Leisingera sp. NJS204: one gene and its partner. The protein of the gene in region 1 interacts with the protein of each later gene in a pairwise test. Links are inferred from orthologs where the notes say so. Each region holds a gene or a part of one and is shown in the gene's direction. Other genes may lie near its edges. The genes, in order: ftsA and ETW24_RS02010.

The links.
Region 2: the proteins of ftsA (region 1) and ETW24_RS02010 interact in binary tests that used the Escherichia coli proteins (3 or more experiments, as listed by UniProt). The link is inferred for Leisingera sp. NJS204 from one-to-one orthologs.

The regions. Positions count from the first base shown.
Region 1 is NZ_CP035417.1:2,673,830-2,676,940, reverse strand. Bases 289-3,084 are described here. They hold ftsA (cell division protein FtsA), read left to right. Parts: upstream 289-917; coding sequence 918-2,252; downstream 2,253-3,084. Other genes in these bases: ftsZ (cell division protein FtsZ), read left to right, coding at 2,628-3,084; ETW24_RS13140 (cell division protein FtsQ/DivIB), read left to right, coding at 289-916. In the rest of the region: ETW24_RS13145 (D-alanine--D-alanine ligase), read left to right, coding at 1-29; more of ETW24_RS13140, read left to right, coding at 17-288; more of ftsZ, read left to right, coding at 3,085-3,111. UniProt on the Escherichia coli protein: Essential cell division protein that assists in the assembly of the Z ring. May serve as the principal membrane anchor for the Z ring.
Region 2 is NZ_CP035417.1:393,454-396,716, reverse strand. What follows is about bases 26-2,973. They hold ETW24_RS02010 (rod shape-determining protein), read left to right. Parts: upstream 26-950; coding sequence 951-1,997; downstream 1,998-2,973. Other genes in these bases: mreC (rod shape-determining protein MreC), read left to right, coding at 2,063-2,973; ETW24_RS02015 (hypothetical protein), read left to right, coding at 26-730. Also shown: more of ETW24_RS02015, read left to right, coding at 1-25; more of mreC, read left to right, coding at 2,974-3,004; ETW24_RS02000 (rod shape-determining protein MreD), read left to right, coding at 2,997-3,263. UniProt on the Escherichia coli protein: Forms membrane-associated dynamic filaments that are essential for cell shape determination. Acts by regulating cell wall synthesis and cell elongation, and thus cell shape.

The DNA.
Region 1 (3,111 bases):
TGGTGGAGGATGCCTCATGCAACCGCTGAAGGGGCGCTTGCGCCGCAGCAGCGGCGGCGAGGGACGGGCGGATCCGGCGCCGTCGCGGCTGAAGTACCGGCTGCAGCGCTGGATGCTGACGCCGGGTATCCGGTTCGGCCTGCGCGTCGGGGTACCGTTCTGCCTGATTTTTGCAGCCGGCAGCGCCTATCTTGCGGATGAGAGCCGCCGGGCCGCGCTGCAGGGGCTGGTCAGCGATGCCCGCGCCGCAATCGAGGAGCGGCCCGAGTTCATGGTCAATGTGATGGCGGTGGACGGGGCGGGCCCCAGTGTGGCGCAGGACATCCGCGTGGTGGTGCCGGCGGATTTTCCCGTCAGCTCCTTTGATCTGGATCTGGAGCAGATCCGCGATGTGATCACCGGGCTGGACCCGGTCAAGACTGCAAGCGTGCGGATCCGCCCGGGCGGCATCCTGCAGGTGGACGTCGAGGAACGAACGCCGGCGCTGATCTGGCGCAGCCGCGAGGGGCTAGCGCTGCTGGATGAGAACGGCATTCACGTGGCCGAGCTGGGCCGCCGCAACCTGCACCCGGACCTGCCGCTGATCGCGGGCAAGGGGGCCGGGCAACACGCGTCACAGGCGCTGCAGCTGTTTGCTGCAGCCAAGCCGCTGGGGCCGCGGCTGCGCGGACTGGTCCGGGTGGGCGAGCGGCGCTGGGACGTGGTGCTCGACCGCAAGCAGCGGATCATGCTGCCGGCAGAGCAGCCGGTGCGGGCGCTGGAGCGGGTGCTGGCGGTAAGTGAAGTGCAGGATTTGCTGGAACGCGATGTGGCAGCGGTGGATATGCGCCTGGCTGGGCGCCCGACCGTGCGTATGACCGAAAACTCAGTGGAAAACTGGTGGCGGATCCGGCAGCTGAATGGGGGCGGGCAGTAGCATGACAGATCTCTATCAATCGCAGCGGGCGATGCGGCAGATGCGGCGCCAGGCGATGCAGCGCGGCGTGGTGGCCATTCTGGACGTGGGCAGCTCTAAAATCGCTTGCCTGGTGCTGCGCTTTGACGGCACCGGCCGCTTAAGCGAGGACGGGTCCATCGGTGCGCTGGCCGGGCAGTCGGGGTTCCGGGTTATCGGGGCGGCGACCACGCGGTCGCGCGGGGTCCAGTTCGGCGAAATCAATGCCATGCAGGAAACCGAACGCGCCATCCGAACCGCAGTGCAGGCGGCGCAGAAGATGGCAGAAGTGCGGGTTGACCACGTGATCGCCTGTTTCTCGGGCGCCAATCCGCGCTCTTACGGGCTGGATGCCAAGCTGGATCTTGAAGGCCAGGTGGTCTCGGAGCATGAGGTGGCGCAGGTGCTGGCGTCCTGCGAGGTGCCGGAATACGGCGCGGGCCGCGAGGTGATACATGCGCAGCCGGTGAACTTTGCGCTGGATAACCGGTCCGGCCTGGGGGATCCGCGCGGTCAGATGGGGCAGACGCTGGCGGTCGACATGCATATGCTGACGGTGGATGCCATCGCGGTGCAAAACCTGGTGCGCTGCATCCAGCGCTGCGATCTGGAGCTGGCGGGGATTGCCTCCTCGGCCTATGCCTCGGGGTTTTCGGCGCTGGTCGAGGACGAGCAGGAGCTGGGAGCGGCCTGTATCGACATGGGCGGCGGCTCAACCTCGATCTCGGTCTTTATGAAGAAACATATGATCTATGCCGATGCGGTGCGTCTGGGCGGCGATCACATCACCAGCGATATTTCGATGGGGCTGGGGGTGCCGCTGACCAACGCGGAGCGGATCAAGACCTTTTGCGGCGGGGTGCATGCCACCGGTGCCGACGACCGTGACATGATCGACATCGGCGGTGATACCGGCGATTGGGAGCATGACCGGCGCACTGTCAGCCGGGCCGAGCTGATCGGCATCATGCGGCCCCGCGTCGAAGAAATCCTGGAAGAGGTGCGGGCAAGGCTGGATGCGGCGGGTTTCGAGTATCTCCCCAGCCAGCAGATCGTGCTGACCGGCGGCTCCAGCCAGATCATGGGGCTGGACGGGCTGGCCAGCCGTATCCTGGGCCAGCAGGTGCGTCTGGGGCGGCCCTTGCGCGTTCACGGCCTGCCGCAATCGGCGACCGGGCCGGGCTTTGCCTCAGCCGTGGGTCTGTGCCTGTTTGCGGCGCATCCGCAGGACGAATGGTGGGACTTCGAGATGCCCGCCAGCCGCCATCCGGCGGGCACTTTAGGCCGCGCCGTGCGCTGGTTCCGGGACAACTGGTAAGCCGCTTTTCAATTCTGCCTGACGGGTCAAAGAGGGCGTGACAGCGCCGGCAGGACCCGTTAGGTTGTTCTTAACGTCCGCGGCAAACGCGGCGATTCAGCAGGCCGGGCAGTGGCCAGCCACGTATCAGGAAAGATGCCTTCTGCAGAAGTGATTTTGCGGGCGTGACAGCTGTGTTGTGTGTGGCTTGTGTTGAATCCCCCATATCTGCTAGGGACGGCGAAATACCGCGGTTTAGACCTCAGAATGAGGCCGTATTTTGTGGCACATTGTGCTTTTTGGGATGACGAAACTCCCTCTGCGCGGTAGGATTATGGTGAATAGCACAGGAAAAAGCCCTTTGCGGGAAGGGCGGGTAACACAGGCGGTATGAGCATGACGTTGAATCTTTCGATGCCCGGGCAAGAAGAGTTAAAGCCGAAGATCACGGTATTTGGTGTCGGCGGGGCCGGCGGCAACGCCGTCAACAACATGATTGCCAAGGAGTTGGACGGCGTTGAATTCGTCGTGGCCAACACCGACGCGCAGGCGCTGCAGCAGGCCTCGGCCAAGAGCCGCATCCAGCTGGGTGTAAAGGTCACCGAAGGCCTGGGCGCAGGCGCCCGTCCGCAGGTGGGCTCGGCTGCGGCTGAGGAAAGCATTGAGCAGATCGTCGACCATCTGGCCGGCGCGCATATGTGCTTTATCACTGCCGGCATGGGCGGCGGCACCGGCACCGGTGCGGCGCCGATCATTGCGCAGGCTGCGCGGGAACTGGGCGTGCTGACCGTCGGCGTTGTCACCAAGCCGTTCCAGTTCGAGGGTCTCAAGCGGATGCGCCAGGCTGAGGCGGGTGTCGAAAGCCTGCAGAAGGTTGTCG
Region 2 (3,263 bases), 2.3 Mb from region 1 along the record:
GCTGTGCGCCGCAGGGGCCGTCAGCGCACAGGGGTATTCGCTGGTTGGCAACCAGTTCTTCCTGCACAAGGCTTCTGCCCCCCAGCCCGGCCCAGCGCCAGGCCCGGCGCCTCAGGCGCTGGCCAGCATTTTACCCGATACGCTGCCTGGTGCAGATCCCGGGCGCGGCGCGGTCTCGCTTGATCCCGGAGCCGCTAGCCTGTTCCGCGGCCGCAGCGGCGGCAGCCTGTTCGCCCCGCTTCTCAGCGCGCCGCCAAGCGTAAGCCGCCTGCTGACGCTGATCGCCAGCGCCGAGGCGGGCAAGGCAAATTATGATGCCGTGCAGCACGGCGCCAAACGCAAGCCGCCAAAGAAACCCACGCAGATGACCGTTGCCGAGATCAACGCCTGGATCAAAGCAACGCCGGGACAGCCCCATGCCATCGGGCGCTACCAGCTGATCCCCGCAACCTTCCGGCGGCTGGTCAAGCATCAGGGTGTGAAACCGCAGGCCCGCTTTTCGCCCGAACTGCAGGATCAGCTGGCGCATCAGCTGATCGAAGAAGCCGGCTACAGCGCTTTTCTGCAAGCTGAAATGCCGCGCAAGACCTTCATGCTGAACCTGGCCAAGATCTGGGCCGGGCTGCCGACCTCCAGCGGCAAATCCTATTATGAGGGTTATGCCGGCAACAGCGCCAGCCTGACCTGGTCGCATTTTGACACTGAAATGAAGCGGATTTTCTCCAGTTGACCTGATCCCGCTGCTGCCCGCCCAGGCGGGCTTCTGCGCCCATCCTGGCCTGACCGCTTGGACGGGGCCTGTAATGACGCCGTGGACTTGGCGGAAAGGCGCTGTTTCACCATAATACGCCCTTTCGCGGCACTGCACTGCCGCTTATAAGGTTGGTGCTGGCGGCCCCACCGGGAGTCGCCTAAGGTAAAAATGACAGCACTCACAGGATCCCTTCTATATGGCGCTTTTCGGAAACTTGGGCGGTCTGTTCTCTTCGGACATGGCCATCGACCTCGGCACTGCGAACACGCTGGTTTACGTCAAGGGCCGCGGTGTCATCCTTTCCGAACCGTCGGTGGTGGCCTATCACGTCAAGGATGGCGTCAAGAAGGTGCTGGCCGTGGGCGAAGACGCCAAGCTGATGCTGGGCCGCACCCCCGGCTCGATCGAGGCGATCCGCCCGATGCGCGAAGGCGTGATTGCCGATTTCGACACTGCCGAAGAAATGATCAAGCATTTCATCCGCAAGGTGCATAAACGCTCGACCTTCTCCAAGCCCAAGATCATCGTCTGCGTGCCGCATGGCGCCACTCCGGTTGAAAAGCGTGCGATCCGTCAGTCGGTTTTGTCCGCTGGTGCGCGCCGCGCCGGGCTGATTGCCGAGCCGATTGCCGCAGCCATCGGTGCAGGCATGCCGATCACCGACCCGACCGGCAACATGGTTGTCGACATCGGCGGCGGCACCACCGAGGTGGCGGTTCTGTCCTTGGGCGATATTGTCTATGCCCGTTCTGTCCGGGTTGGCGGCGACCGTATGGATGAAGCTATCATCAGCTACCTGCGCCGCCAGCAGAACCTGCTGGTGGGTGAAGCCACCGCTGAACGCATCAAGACCTCCATCGGTACCGCCCGGATGCCCGACGACGGCCGCGGCCAGTCGATGCAGATCCGCGGCCGCGACCTGCTGAATGGCGTGCCGAAGGAAATCGAGATTTCCCAGGCCCAGGTGGCCGAGGCGCTTGCCGAACCGGTGCAGCAGATTTGCGAGGCGGTGATGACCGCGCTGGAAACCACCCCGCCGGATCTGGCCGCCGACATTGTCGACCGCGGCGTGATGCTGACCGGCGGCGGCGCGCTTTTGGGTGATCTGGATCTGGCCCTGCGCGAACAGACCGGCCTGGCCGTATCCATCGCCGACGAAAGCCTCAACTGCGTGGCGCTGGGGACCGGCAAGGCGCTGGAATATGAAAAGCAGCTGGCCCACGCCATCGACTACGACAGCTAAACGCCCCTGACCGCCTGAATGGCGCCAGCTGACAACGGGCTGGAGGGGCGGCTGGAAGGAGAGACGTGGCAAAGGACAAGTCACAGCGCGACGATTATGCAACCCCGCTGCGGCGTCTGCTGACAGCGGTTTTGTGCCTGTGCCTGGCTGCTGTGTTCATCGTCTGGCGGATCGACAGCCCGCGCGTGGAACGGTTTCGCGCCCAGGTGGCTGACCGCGTGGTGCCCAGCATGGATTGGGCCATGGTGCCGGTCACCGCCGCCGTTAACCTGGTGCGCGATTTCCAAAGCTATCAGCGCCTGGCCGAGCAGAACCGCGAGCTGCGCAGCGAACTGCGGCAGATGCGGGCCTGGAAAGAGGCCGCACTGCAGCTGGAGCAGGAAAACGCCCGGCTGCTGGACTTCAACAACGTGCGGCTGGACCCGCAGCTTACCTATATCACCGGGGTGGTGATGGCCGACAGCGGTTCACCCTTCCGGCAATCGGTGCTGCTGAATGTGGGCAGCCGCGACGGGGTGCATGACGGCTGGGCGGCGATGGACGGGATCGGGCTGGTGGGCCGGATTTCCGGCACCGGGCACGACACCGCGCGGGTGATCCTGCTGACCGACGCCGCCAGCGCAGTGCCCGCCACCATTCAGCCCTCCGGACAGACAACTCTTGTCACCGGTGACAACAGCGCCGCGCCAGTGCTGAGCTTTCTGGAAAATCCCGACCTTGTGCGGCCCGGCGACCGGGTGATCTCCTCCGGTGACGGATCGGTGTTTCCAGCGGGCCTGCTGATCGGCCAGGTGGCCAAGGACCGCTCGGGCCGGATGCGGGTGCGGCTGTCCGCCGATTACAGCCGGCTGGAATTTCTGCGGGTGCTGCGCCACCACGGCACCGAGGTGATCCAGGATCCCGGCGGGCTGGTCGGAGCAGCCCCGGGTGATCCGGTTCCGCAGCCGCGGCCCGAAGGGCTGGGCGGCGGCAGCGCCGAAGGCACTGCTGAGGCCGGCAATGGCTAATACCTCGCCCGCCCGGATCTGGGCTATGCGTGCAGCCTTTCCCGCACTGGCGCTGCTGATCATGTTTTTTCATCTGCTGCCGTTGAACACCGAGCCGAGGTTCTGGGCGCCGCCGGATTTCCTGCTGCTGCTGGCAATCACCTGGTCGCAGCGGCGGCCCGATTTTGTGCCTGCGCTGTCGATTGCGCTGGTCATGCTGCTGGCCGATCTGCTGTTTCATCGCCCGCCTGGATTGCTGGCGTTGCTGACGGTGCTGGCC